Regions from separate parts of the Pelomonas nitida genome, predicted to be linked through region 1. Evidence: predicted binding sites of a transcription regulator. Region 1 holds the regulator's gene; each other region holds the start of a gene.
The links. The regulator FNR, encoded in region 1, switches genes on or off when oxygen is low (the NO sensors DNR and NnrR bind a similar motif). The targets are predictions, from matches to a motif close to TTGATNNNNATCAA.
Positions count from the first base shown of each region.

Region 2: the regulator FNR is predicted to act here: its motif matches at 2,610-2,623, upstream of nifA (nif-specific transcriptional activator NifA).
Region 3: the regulator FNR is predicted to act here: its motif matches at 2,131-2,144, upstream of cyoA (ubiquinol oxidase subunit II).

Region 1 covers NZ_JBIGIA010000003.1:79,588-83,989, reverse strand. Annotated here, with positions in the region: gene ACG00X_RS04845 (sigma 54-interacting transcriptional regulator) at 1-1,233, shown strand, start outside; gene ACG00X_RS04840 (BON domain-containing protein) at 1,435-1,779, shown strand; gene fnr (fumarate/nitrate reduction transcriptional regulator Fnr) at 1,982-2,716, opposite strand; gene hemN (oxygen-independent coproporphyrinogen III oxidase) at 2,873-4,276, shown strand; gene ACG00X_RS04825 (urease accessory protein UreH domain-containing protein) at 4,301-4,402, shown strand, end outside.
Region 2 covers NZ_JBIGIA010000002.1:52,018-56,419, forward strand. Annotated here, with positions in the region: gene ACG00X_RS02840 (ABC transporter substrate-binding protein) at 1-328, opposite strand, end outside; gene nifA (nif-specific transcriptional activator NifA) at 673-2,472, opposite strand; gene ACG00X_RS02850 (RrF2 family transcriptional regulator) at 2,654-3,181, opposite strand; gene ACG00X_RS02855 (ferredoxin family protein) at 3,192-3,491, opposite strand; gene ACG00X_RS02860 (FAD-dependent oxidoreductase) at 3,488-4,402, opposite strand, start outside.
Region 3 covers NZ_JBIGIA010000002.1:158,596-162,997, reverse strand. Annotated here, with positions in the region: gene ACG00X_RS03265 (response regulator) at 1-535, opposite strand, end outside; gene ACG00X_RS03260 (MFS transporter) at 755-2,086, opposite strand; gene cyoA (ubiquinol oxidase subunit II) at 2,282-3,277, shown strand; gene cyoB (cytochrome o ubiquinol oxidase subunit I) at 3,287-4,402, shown strand, end outside.

The sequences.
Region 1 (4,402 bases):
CCCGGGCTGGACGGCATGGCGTTGTTCGACGAGGTGCGCGCGCGGCATGCGTCGCTGCCGGTCATCCTGCTGACCGCGCACGGCAGCATCCCAGACGCGGTGGACGCCACGGCGCGTGGCGCCCATGCCTACCTGACCAAGCCCTTCGACGGCCAGGAGCTCATGGCCAAGATCCACCGAGCGCTGATGGTGAACGCGCCAGGCCCGGCGCGCTTCGACGGCGACGGCGCCTGGCGCCGCGAGATCGTCAGCCGCAGCCCGCGCATGGCCGAGGTGCTGGCCGAGGCCCGCCTCGTGGCGGGCACCGACGCCAGCGTGCTCATCAGCGGCGACAGCGGCACGGGCAAGGAACTGCTGGCCCGCGCGCTGCATAACGCCAGCCCGCGCGCGGCGCGACCGTTTGTGGCGGTGAACTGCGCAGCCATCCCCGAGGCGCTGCTGGAGTCCGAACTGTTCGGTCATGTGAAGGGGGCGTTCACCGGTGCGCAGGGGCATCGGCAGGGGCTGATCCCGGCGGCGCATGGCGGCACGGTGTTTCTCGACGAGATCGGCGACATGCCGCCGTCGCTGCAGGTCAAGCTCCTGCGGGTGCTGCAGGAGCGCGTGGTGCGGCCGGTGGGCAGCAACGAGCCGGTGGCCGTGGACGTGCGCGTGCTGTCCGCCACCCACCGCGACCTGGAGCTCGCGATGGCGGAAGGGCAGTTCCGCCCAGACCTGTTCTACCGCCTGAACGTCGTGAAGCTGAGGCTGCCGCCGCTGTCGGAGCGCCGCGAGGATGTGGCGCTGCTGGCGCAGCATTTCCTGCAGCTGCTGGCCGAGCGGCATCGCAAGCCGGTGAAGGGCTTCGCGCCCGAGGCGCTGGAGGCGCTGGTGACGGCGCCGTGGCCCGGCAATGTGCGCCAGCTCTACAACGTCGTCGAGCAGGTGTGCGTGCTGGCGACCGGCACGCTGGTGCCGTTGGCCCAGGTGCAGCGCGCGCTGCAGATGCCTGCGGCCGACGTGCTCAGCTACCAGCATGCCAAGCAGCGCTTCGAGCGCGACTACCTGAACCAGTTGCTCACGCTGACCTCGGGGCATGTCGCGGAGGCGGCCCGGCTGGCCGACCGCAACCGCACCGAGTTCTACCGCCTCATGCAAAAGCACGGGCTGGACCCGCAGCGCTACCGCACCGATCCCCTGGCGACCGCGTCGGATTTCAGCGACACGAAGCGGTCCGACGAATCAAGCACTTAGCGGCGCTGTCGCCAGAGCTGTCGCCGCCTGGCGACAGAACCGCTGCTGCGGCGGGTGCCGGCATCACCGGATCGGCCGCCGACGACGGGCAAGTGGCTGATTTCAAAAGGAAATCAAGACCTGGCACAGCCTTTGCGCTGAGGAGGTCGTGGTGCCCCCGGGCATCGCGTTTCTTTGACTCAGCATCCTCAGGAGATCTGCATGCAACAAGCATCCACCTTGGTCCGTCTGCTGTCCGCCGCCCTGACGGCCACGGCCGTTAGCGCTTCCTTCGCCGCCGACATGGCGCCGGCCACCGCTCCTGCGCCGGCAGACCAGGTCGCTCAGGCGCAGCCCGGCGATGCGGCCATCGCCAGCCAGGCCGCTGCGGCGCTGCAGCAGGACAAGGACCTGCAGGCCCTGCCGCTGACCGTCAGCAGCGCAGCTGCCGGCGTCGTGGTCGTGAAGGGCATGGCGCCCAGCGCCGAGCTGGCTCAAAAGGCCATCAAGCTCGTGCAAGCCGTGCCCGGCGTGAAGGAAGTGCGCAACGAGATCAAGGTCGGCTGATCCCCACCGTCCCTGATCTCCCCGGCCCCGCGTGCCCCCGCGGGGCCTTTTTTTTGTCTTCGGGCCGAGCGCCGGGTCGCCCCAAGCCGGCCCGCTCAGGCGATGTGCTTGCGGCTCGATGCCGCAAGCATCGCCGTCCCCTCGGGGGACCGACCAGAGGCGCCCGCGTTCAGCGCGGCGCGACTGGGCGAGGGGCTTCCGGTCAGCACCGGCTGTTGTTCACCAGCGCCTGCAGGCCGGCCTGGTCGAGGATGCGCAACTGGCGCTGCTTGACTTCCATGAGGCCGTCTTCCTGGAATTTGGAGAAGGTGCGGCTGACCGTCTCCAGCTTGAGGCCCAGGTAGCTGCCGATTTCCTCGCGCGTCATGCGCAGCACGAGGCTGGACGCGGAGAAGCCGCGGGCCTGCAGACGTTGCGTCAGGTTCAGCAGGAAGGCAGCGAGCCGTTCCTCGGCGCGCATATTGCCCAGCAGCAGCATCACGCCATGGTCGCGCACGATCTCGCGGCTCATGATCTTGTGGAAGGAGTGCTGCAGCACGGTGAACTCGCGCGACAACTCCTCCAGCTGGGCGTATTGGATGACGCAGACCGACGAGTCTTCCAGCGCGACGGCGTCGCAGTGGTGGTGGTCGCTGCTGATGCCGTCCAGGCCGAGCAGTTCGCCCGCCATCTGGAAACCGGTGACCTGGTCGCGGCCGTCTTCGCTGTTGACGCAGGTCTTGAAGAAGCCGGTGCGCACGGCGTAGAGCGACTCGAAGCGCTCGCCGTTGCGGAACAGGTGGTCACCGCGCGACACGGAGCGCCGCTTGGTGACGAGGTCGTCGAGCTTGCTGAGCTCGCTGGCGTTCAGGCCCACGGGCAGGCAGAGTTCACGCAGGTTGCAGCTGGCACAGGCGACCTTGAGCGGCTCGATGGCGTCGGAAGTGGGCGTCGGCATGTCTGGGGAGCGCGACATGCGGGAGACGGTCGGCAAGGTCGTCGGCATGGCGTTTTTTGGGTTGGATCAACTGGTTTGCATTCTTGGCCGGGCGGCGCGCAGCGGGCTTGATGCCGATCAAGGCCGGTCCGCGTGGGGCTGGGCAAAGTGCCGGTCATGACTGCTGTAACCGAACGCCCCCACGAGCTCGAGCTTGCCGACCTGCTGCGTCGCCACGACGTGGCCGGGCCGCGCTACACCTCGTACCCGACCGCCGACCGCTTCGTCGAAGCGCACCAGGGCACCCAGCACTTGCAGGCGCTGCACCAGCGCGGCACGGCCCAGCCGTTGTCGGTGTACGTGCACATCCCGTTCTGCGAGCAGCTCTGTTACTACTGCGCCTGCAACAAGATCATCACCAAGCATCACGAGCGCGCCGCGCCGTATCTGGCGGCGCTGGAGGTGGAGATGGATCTCGTCGCCGAAGCGCTGGGCGCTGAATCCGGCGGTATGGCGCCGGTGTCGCAGCTGCACCTGGGAGGCGGCTCGCCGACCTTCCTGTCCGACGACGAGCTGAGCGGCTTGATGGACGGTCTGCGCCGCCGCTTCAAGTTGCTGCCCGGCGCCGAGGTGTCCATCGAGGTGGACCCGCGCACCGTCGACCGGCAACGGCTGGCCCACCTGCGCGTGCTGGGATTCAACCGCCTGTCCTTCGGCGTGCAGGATTTCGACGCCGCCGTGCAGAAGGCAGTGCACCGCGTGCAGCCGATCGAGCAGGTGGCCGCGCTGATGAAGGACGCGCGTGAACTGGGCTTCTCGTCCACCAACGTCGACCTGATCTATGGCCTGCCGCTGCAGACGCCCGAGAGCTTCGCCCGCACGATCGCGCAGGTGGCCGAGTTGCGGCCCGACCGCATTGCGATGTATGCCTACGCGCACCTGCCGCAGCGCTTCAAGCCGCAGCGGCGCATCGTGGCCGAGCTGCTGCCGCCGGCCGGCGACAAGCTCACCATGCTGTCGGGCGCGATCAGCTCGCTGCTGGGCGAGGGCTATGCCTATATCGGCATGGACCACTTCGCGCTGCCCGACGACCCGCTGGCCGTGGCCAAGCGCCAGGGCCTGCTGCACCGTGGCTTCCAGGGCTATTCCACGCAGCCGGACTGCGATCTGGTCGGGCTGGGCGTGTCGGCGATCAGCCGCGTGGGCGCCACCTACGCGCAGAACGCCAAGACGATGGATGAATACGAGGACGCGCTGCGCCAGCGCCAGCTGCCCGTGCAGCGCGGCCTGGCGCTGACGCGCGACGACCTCGTGCGCCGTGCCGTCATCATGGCGCTGATGTGCCAGGGGCGGGTGGAGTACGAGTCCATCGCGGCGTCCTACCTCGTCGATGTGCCGAGCTATTTCGGGCCGGAGCTGGCGCGGCTGAAGCTGCTGGTCGACCAGGGGCTGGTCGAGCTGGAGCCGGATGCGATCCAGGTCACGCCGCTGGGCTGGTATTTCGTTCGTGCCGTCGCGCTGGTGTTCGATCGCTACCTGCAGGCTGATGCCAGCCGCGAGCGTTTCTCCAAGATCATCTGACGCCGATCGTGACCGGGGCCGCCGATGGCATTTGATGTCGCGCTGATCGCATCGGCCACGCTGATGGGGCTGGCCGGCACGCCGCATTGCGCGGCCATGTGCAGTGCGCCCTGCGCGCTGGCGGCA
Region 2 (4,402 bases), on a different contig from region 1:
CTTGCGTGTGCGGCGTGCCGCGGGTGAGGAACAGCGCCAGCGCACCCTTGTTGATCAGGGCTGCGGCGTTGGTGGCGGTCAGCTTGGGGTCGAACTGGTCGTCCATCGACAGCAGCTTGATCTTCTCGCCGTGCACGCCACCTTCGGCGTTCACGGTGTCGAAATACATCGACGCGCCGGCGGTGACTTCCTTGACGCTGCCAGCGGCCGCGCCGGTGAAGCCGGCTGTCTGGCCGATGAGCAATTCCGCCTTGGCTGCGCCGAGCATGCCGGCGGTGGCCAGCAATGCGGCGAGGGCGCGATGGGCGAATCGCCGTGATGGGGTCATGGGTGTCTCCGGGAGGTTTCCGCCGGGCAAGTCCAGCGAAAGCGTGTGGTGGGCGGCTCGTGGAGTGAGCCAGGGAAGCGCCGCATTCGAGCATGCGCCGGAGCGGCCTGCGGTGTCAGGCGCCGGCTGCAGCGGCCACAGGCGCGAACAAATCGACGCCTGCTGGCCTGGCGTGATGCGAGCGGGGCGGCAGTCTACGGGGCGCGGCGGGTTCGCCGGCTGTCCGCAGCCTGTGTGGTGAGCCCGATCTAAAAGCGCAGTTTCATGCGGTTTCGTGCGGTTTCGGTGCTACACAGCGACGCGCACCGCGCCGCCTCTGAAGCCATCTCGCACGCCGGCAGGGATCAGAACTTGTGCACTTCGATGTTGTATTTCCTCAGCGCATAGCCGAGCTGCCGTGGCGTGACGTGCAGCAGCCGCGCCGCCTTGGCCTGGACCCAGGCGCATTGCTCCATGGCCCAGATCAGCCGCTCGCGTTCGCCGCGCGGCGGCTCAGCGCCGTACTGGCGCGGCACGCCGTTGAGGCGTTCGGTGGGCCCGATGCGCACGACGCCGTCGGCCTCAGTATCGAATTCGTCGTCGGTGTCGCCGCTGCCGTCACCATAGGTTTCGACGCTTGCGTCGTCATCGCCGCTGGCAGGGGCCGGCAGCGCCGGCCTGGTGGGCGAGGCCGGCCGGGGCGATTCCTTGATGGGGATGCGGACGATGTTCACCGGGGCCACCGCGTCGGCCTTGTCCAGGTGGTGCAGCGTCTGCGTGAGGCAGCGGTTTTGCCGGCACGGAAAGGCGATGGCGCGGATCAGGTCGCCCTCGACCATGGTCGCGGTGCGCTCGATGCAGTTCTCCAGCTCACGCACGTTGCCGGGCCAGTAGCAGTGCGTCAGCACATCCATCGCGTCGGCCGAGATCTTCAGCTTGCGGCGGTTTTCCTTGTTGTAGCGGTCGAGGAAATGCGCCACCAGCGGCGGCACGTCGCTGCGACGTTCGCGCAGTGGCGGCAGGAAGATGCTGACGACGTTGATGCGGTAGTACAGGTCGGCCCGGTACTCGCCTCGCTGCACCATGCGCTCCAGGTCGCGGTTGGTGGCGCAGATCAGCCGCACGTCCACCTTGATCGTGCGGTTGCCGCCGACCCGCTCGAACTCGCGCTCCTGCAGCACGCGCAACAGCTTGGCCTGGAAGGCAGCGCTGATGTCGCCCACTTCGTCGAGGAACAGCGAGCCGCCATGGGCCTGCTCGAAGCGGCCCTTGCGGTCGGCGGCGGCGCCGGTGAAGGCGCCGCGCTCATGGCCGAAGAGCTCGCTCTCCAGCAGGCTCTCGGTGAGTGCCGCGCAGTTGACCTTGATGAATGGGCCGTCGCGGCGCGTGGAGTGAAAGTGGATGGCGCGGGCGATGGCTTCCTTGCCGGTGCCGCTCTCGCCGCGCAGCAGCACGGTGGCGCGGGTGGGGGCGGCCTGGTGTACCTCGGCAAACACGCGCTGCATCTCCGCCGAGTTGCCGACGACACTGTCCAGCGTATAGCGGCCCCGGGGCTCGGGTGTCAGGGCCTTTTTCAGCCTTGTCGTCTCCAGCTGCAGTCGCTGATGCTCGGCCGTGACCGCGCGCGCCAGCACGCAGGCCTGCGCCAGCAACGTGGCCACCATGCGCAGCACCCGCTGGTCGTCGCTGAGCCGCGTCTGGCCGGCCACCTCGCGCTGCGCGGCCAGCACGCCCACCACCATGTGGTCGTTGAGCAGCGGCACGGCCAGGAAGCACAGGCGCCGCCCGTCCTGGCCACCGAAGGCGCCGGTGCGGTCGACGAATTCGGTCGACTCGGTGATGTTGGGCACCGTCGCCGGCACGCCCGACTGAAACACGCGGCCGATGATGCCGTCCCCCGGCGACCACACGCCACGCCCGACCTGCTCGTGGCTCAGGCCCGCTGCGCTGTGCACGCGCAGCTGCTGTGGCTCGGTGCTCTCTCCGTCCTGGAGCTCGTCCGCCAGCACGATCATGGCGCGCTCGAGCTGCAGGTGGACGGCCAGGACGTTCAGGGCTTCGCGGAAGCTCCGCTGCAGATCGAGGGATGCGCCCAGGATGCGGCAGATCTCGTAGATCGTGATCAGCTCGACGTGGGATCGCTCGGGCGCCAGCGCGGGAACCATAACCACCTCCTCGCGGGTGTCAATGCAGGATCACGGCCGCGCCATTCCGGGGCACGCCCGCTGACCTGCAGATACATGCAAGAAACCCGCCTGCTGGCACCCGCCATCGCGCCCGGGCGCGGTGCCGCACTCATCATTTGACGAGGATCAGGAATCGGCGTGTTTTCTCCCTCACTGAACGTCAATCCGCATCAATCAGCGCCGCAGCCAGTGCAAACACACTGTTAGCGTGCGTGGGGATGCGGACGGGCTCCAGCACAGGTCGGGTCGAGATGCCCCGCCGCAGTGCGTGGCCTGCTTCATCGCAGGGATCGGCCTGGTGCGCTTCGGGCTCGTCGTTGACGAGATCTTGCAGCGACACCGCCGCCAGGCAGCGCGTCATTGCGCGGCTCAGCAGCGGCCAGCTGCCTTGCAGCTTGCTCGTGCTGGTGCCTGCCTTGGGCGCCTTGTCGACGGCGGCCACGATGTCGGCGATGCTGATGTCGCGCGCGGCCCGCGCGAGCTGATAGCCGCCGCCGGGCCCGCGCAGCGACTGCACCAGCCCGCCGCGACGCAGCGGGCCGAAGACCTGCTCGACGCTGGACAGCGAGATGTCCAGATGCGCGCACAGCTGCGGCAGGGCCAGCGGGCTTTCCTGGGCGCAGCGCTCCAGGCTGACCATGGCGGCCACGGCAATGTAGGCGCGGCTGCTCAGTGTGAAGTTCAGCATGTGGTCCCCTTCAGCCGAACTTGAACAGGATGCCGTGCCCGCCGCGCGGGTATTCCCACGCGACGTTCGTGTGCTCCGTGCAGATGACCCGGCAGCTGCCGCACTCCAGGCAGCCGTCGGTGATCAGCGTGACGCGTCCATTGCCTTCGGCCTTGTAGCAGGCGGCCGGGCAGATGAAGGTGCACTGCTGCGTCTGACAGGCGTTGGTGCAGATGTCCGCATCCTTGATCTGGATGTGCGGGCGGCCATGGTCGACCTTGTAGCGGTTCTGGAAGAGCTTTTCTTCCACGTTGACGGTGACGGCGTTCATCGCGTACCTCTCCAGAGCTTGAATGCATCGCCCACCAGGCCGGTGAGCCGGCGGGCCGTCTTGAAGCTGCCCATGACTTCGCGCTGCTTGGTCATCTTGTCGATGCCATCGACCGTGAACATCGTCTTGGCGGCACGGTTGAGCAGGGCAGGGTAGGTGGTGAAGAACTGCGGGCTGGATTCGAGGATCTCCGGCAGCCGCCGGTATTTCTTCAAATCCTTCATGACGAAGCTCTCGTCCAGCGCGTCCTTGTAGGCCTTGAGCGTGCGTGCGGTCAGGGGCCTGTCGGCGGCCTTCGCGGCGATGACGGTCTCGGCCGCCAGGCGACCGGTGGTCATCGCCAGGTTGGAGCCCTCGCGGTGCGCGGCATTCACGAAGCCGCCGGAGTCGCCGACGATCATCCAGCCGTCGCCGTAGATGCGCGGCACGGCGTTGAAGCCGCCTTCGGGGATAAGGTGGGCGCAGTACTCCTTCATCTCGCCGCCTTCGATCAGCGGCGCGATGGCGGGGTGCTGCTTGAGCTTTTCGAGCAGCGCGTAAGGCGTGGTGCGGTTGGGGTTGGTCTTGAAGTCGGCCAGCATGCAGCCGACGCCGATCGTCAGCGAATCCTTGTTCGTGTAGAGGAAGCCCGTGCCCACCATGCCTTCGGTGACCGAGCCCATCATCTCGATGACGACGCCTTCCTCCTCCTTGATGTTGAAACGCGCCTGGATGGTTTCCTCCGGCAGGAACAGGATCTCCTTGACGGCCAGTGCCACGCTCTTGGGCGACAGCTCGCCGTGAAAGCCCGCCTTGCGGGCGAGCGTGGAGTTCACGCCGTCGGCCAGGACGACGACATCGGCGTAGACCTCGCCGCCCATGCGGTCGCAGCGCACGCCAGCCACACGCTCGCCGTCGAGCAGCAACTCCTC
Region 3 (4,402 bases), on a different contig from region 1:
GCACCGCACGCACCTCGCCGATGCCACGCAGCGTGTGGCGCAGCAGCTCCAGCGCGCCGACGTCATCGTCGACGACGAGCAGGCGCGAGGGGCCGCTGTGCGGCGGCAGGGCGTCTTCACCGCTGGCAGCCACGGCGGTCTTGGCCTGCTCCAGCAACGCTGAATCGCGCAGCATCGCCGCCACGCGGGCTTGCAGCTGCTCGGCCTGCACGGGCTTGGTCAGGTAGCCCGCCGCGCCGAGCTGCAAGGCCTCAAGCCGGGTCTCTTCGGTGTCGTCACTGGTCACGAACAGCACCGGCACCCGGGCCAGCTGCGGGTCGCCCTTCAACTGGGCGCACAACTGCACGCCCGACATGCCTGGCATCTGCATGTCGATGAGCATCAGGTCGGGGTGGCAGCTTCGGGCCAGTTGCAGGGCCTGCTCGCCCGATGTCGCCAGCCGTTGATCCGGGTAGGCCGACAGCATGCGACTGAGCACGCGCAGCGACGTCGCGTCGTCGTCCACCAGCAGCAATGTGGGTGCTGAAGACTTCATGACCATGCCCCCTTCCAATGGCGGCATCGTGGGACGGCCGGCTTGGGGGCGAGAGGCCCTGACCGGTCTCGTCGTGCCGCGAAGCCATCCTAAACCTGGCGTTGTCGAGCGGGACAGAGGGCCGCGGCCCGAACGGCGCCGGTGTGTCCGAGCCGTTGCGTTGCCGCCCACAACCAAGGCTGCGGGCCTTGCGGCCTCCGATCGAATTCGGCTAGGCGATCAGTCTTGCACGACGGCGGCGGTGCGCAGCCGCTTGTTCACGCGCAGCGCAACCAGCGTGCACACCACGCCCGACAGCAGGTAGACGCTGAGCGACACCAGCCCGAAGCGGGACGACAGGTACAGCGCCACCACCGGCGCGAACGCCGCGCCGAGCAGCCAGGCCATGTCCGCCGTAAGCGCCGCACCGGTGTAGCGGAAGTGCGGTAGGAAGTTGGACGTGACCGAGCCGGCCGACTGGCCGTAGGACAGGCCCAGCAGCACGAAGCCGATCAGGATGAAGGCCGCCTGCCCGGGCTTGCCGCCGCCCAGCATCAACGGGGCGAACAGGGCGAACACGCCGATCGCGATGGCCAGCGTGCCCAGGAAGCTGCGACGGCCGATCTTGTCGGCGATCAGGCCGGACATTGGCATCGCCGCGGCGGCGAAGGCGGCGCCCAGCAACTCCATCTTCATGAAATCACCAACGCTCTGCGCGGAGAACAGCGCAATCCACGACAGCGGAAAGACGCTCACGAGGTGGAAGAGGGCGTAGCTGGCCAGCGCCGCGAAGGCGCCGATGACGATGTGGTGGCCTTGCGCAGGCAGCAGCTCACCGAGGTGGGCGGGATCGAGCTCGTGCTCTTCCATGCGCTTCTCGTATTCGTGCGTGACGACCAGGCGCAGCCGGGCGAACAGCGCCACCACGTTGATCGCGAAGGCGGTGAAGAACGGGAAGCGCCAGCCCCAGGTCAGGAAGTCACGCGGGTCCAGGCTGCCCATCACGTACAGGAACACGCTGGACGCGACGAAAAACCCAAGGGGCGCGCCCAGTTGGCCCAGCATGGCGTACCAGCCGCGCCGGTCAGGCGGGGCGTTCAAGGCCAGCAGCGAGGGCAGGCCGTCCCAGGAGCCACCGAGCGCCAGGCCCTGGCCGATGCGGCACAGCGCGAGCAGCACGATGGCCGTCTGGCCGGCTTCCCCGTAGGTGGGCAGCAAGCCCATGCCAACGGTGGAGCAACCCAGCAGGAACAACGCACTCGTCAGCTTGGCCGAGCGACCGAAGCGGCGCTGGATCTCCATGCCGATCAGCGTGCCGACCGGGCGCACGACGAAGGCCAGCGCAAACACGAGGAAAGCATAGATCGTGCCGGTCAAGCGGTCTTCCGCGAACGGGAAGAACACGTGCGGGAAGACGAGCACCGACGCGATGCCGAAAACAAAAAAGTCGAAATATTCCGACGCACGGCCGATGATCACGCCCACGGCGATGTCGCCGGGAGCCAGTTCCTCGTCGGTTTGGCTGTTCAGAGGGCCGGACTGAGGTGTCTTGAGCGTACTGCTGGAGGTCATGATGGTCTTGTCTCCGTCGTTGCCTGGGACAAAATGTCCACTCGTTGATTTGGCTCAATCAACTTACATTCCAGCCCCACGTGCAAGATCGTTAACCCTCGCGCGTTAGACCGGATGTACCTCAACAAGTCTCTCCTCTCTCGCGTCCTGGCTGTGTCAGCCAGCGTCGCTTTGTGTGGCTGCAACGGGATCGTGATGAAGCCGCATGGCGACATCGCCCAGCAGCAGGCCAACCTCATCGTCACGTCGACGTTGCTGATGTTGCTGATCATCGTTCCGGTGATCGCGCTGACGCTGTTCTTCGCGTACCGATACCGGCAGTCCAACACGGAAGCCACTTACGCGCCCGACTGGGATCACTCCACGCGCTTGGAGCTGGTCATCTGGGGCGCACCGCTGCTGATCATCATCGCGCTGGGCGCGATCACCTGGATCAGCACGCACAAGCTGGACCCGTTCCGCCCGCTGGATCGCATCTCCGAAGACAAGCCGCTCGCCGCCGACGTGAAGCCGCTGCAGGTCTACGCGGTCGCGATGGACTGGAAGTGGCTGTTCATCTATCCCGAGCAGGGCGTGGCACTGGTCAACGAACTGGCGGCGCCGGTGGATCGTCCGATCCACTTCCACTTCACGTCGACGTCGGTCATGAACACGTTCTACGTGCCGGCCTTGGCTGGCATGATCTACGCGATGCCCGGCATGCAGACGCAACTGCACGCGGTCATCAACAAGGCGGGCATCTACGACGGCATGTCCGCGCAGTACAGCGGCGCCGGCTTCTCCGACATGCGCTTCAAGTTCCACGGCCTGAGCGACGAGCAGTTCGCGCAATGGGTGGAAAGCAACAAGGCTGGCGGCAACACGCTGACGCGTGCCGACTACCTCAAGCTCGAGCAGCCCAGCACCAAGGACCCCATCCAGCGCTTCGCCAGTGTGGAGCCGGGTCTGTGGGGCGCCATCGTCGACCGCTGCGTCGACGGCAAGAAGATGTGCTCCAGCCAGATGATGGCCATCGACGCCGCTGGCGGCGCCGGCAAGGGTGGCGTGGCGGGCACGATGCGCAGCGCCTGGCGTGACGCCGACGGCGCCGCTCGCGAGCGCACCGTCGTGGCAGCGCTTTGCACGCCGACCAATCCGCTGGGCCTGGCGCAGGCCGGCACCTCCGCCGAGACCGCTGCGCAGAAGAACTGAGTCCGACCCATGTCCAATCCCATCGTTGCGCAGCACCAGGCTGCCGATCAGCTCCACCCCATCCTCGGCCGCCTCGGCTGGGATGCGCTGCCCCTGCACGAGCCCATCCTCGTCGCCACGTTCATCGCCGTCGCGCTGGGTGGCGCGCTGGTGCTGGCGCTGATCACCAAGTTCCGCCTCTGGGGCTACCTGTGGCGTGACTGGCTCACCAGCATCGACCACAAGAAGATCGGCATCATGTACATGCTGCTCGGCGTGGTGATGCTGCTGCGCGGCTTTGCCGACGCGCTGATGATGCGTGCGCACCAGGCGATGGCCTTCGGTGACAGCGCCGGCTTCCTGCCGCCGCACCACTACGACCAGGTCTTCACGGCCCACGGCGTCATCATGATCTTCTTCGTCGCGATGCCATTCGTGACGGGCTTCATGAACTACGTCGTGCCGCTGCAGATCGGTGCCCGTGACGTCGCCTTCCCGTTCCTGAACAACTTCAGCTTCTGGATGACGGCCGGCGGCGCGGTGCTCGTGATGCTGTCGCTGTTCATCGGCGAATTCGCCAAGACCGGCTGGCTGGCCTATCCGCCGCTGTCCGGCCTGATGGCCAGCCCCGACGTGGGCGTCGACTACTACTTGTGGTCATTGCAGATCGCCGGTGTCGGGACGACGTTGTCAGGCATCAACCTGATCGCGACCATCATCAAGATGCGCGCGCCCGGCATGACGTTGATGAAGATGCCCGTCTTCACGTGGACGTCGCTGTGCACCAACGTGCTGATCGTCGCCACCTTCCCGGTGCTGGCCGCCACGCTGGCGCTGCTGACCGCCGACCGCTACCTCGGCACCAACTTCTTCACGAACGACCTCGGCGGCAACGCCATGCTGTACGTGAACCTGATCTGGATCTGGGGCCACCCTGAGGTCTACATCCTGGTGCTGCCGATCTTCGGCATCTTCTCGGAAGTCGTGTCCACGTTCAGCCGCAAGAAGCTGTTTGGCTATGCGTCCATGGTCTACGCCACGGTCGTCATCACGATCCTGTCCTACCTCGTCTGGCTGCACCACTTCTTCACGATGGGCTCCGGCGCCAGCGTGAACAGCTTCTTCGGCATCACGACGATGATCATC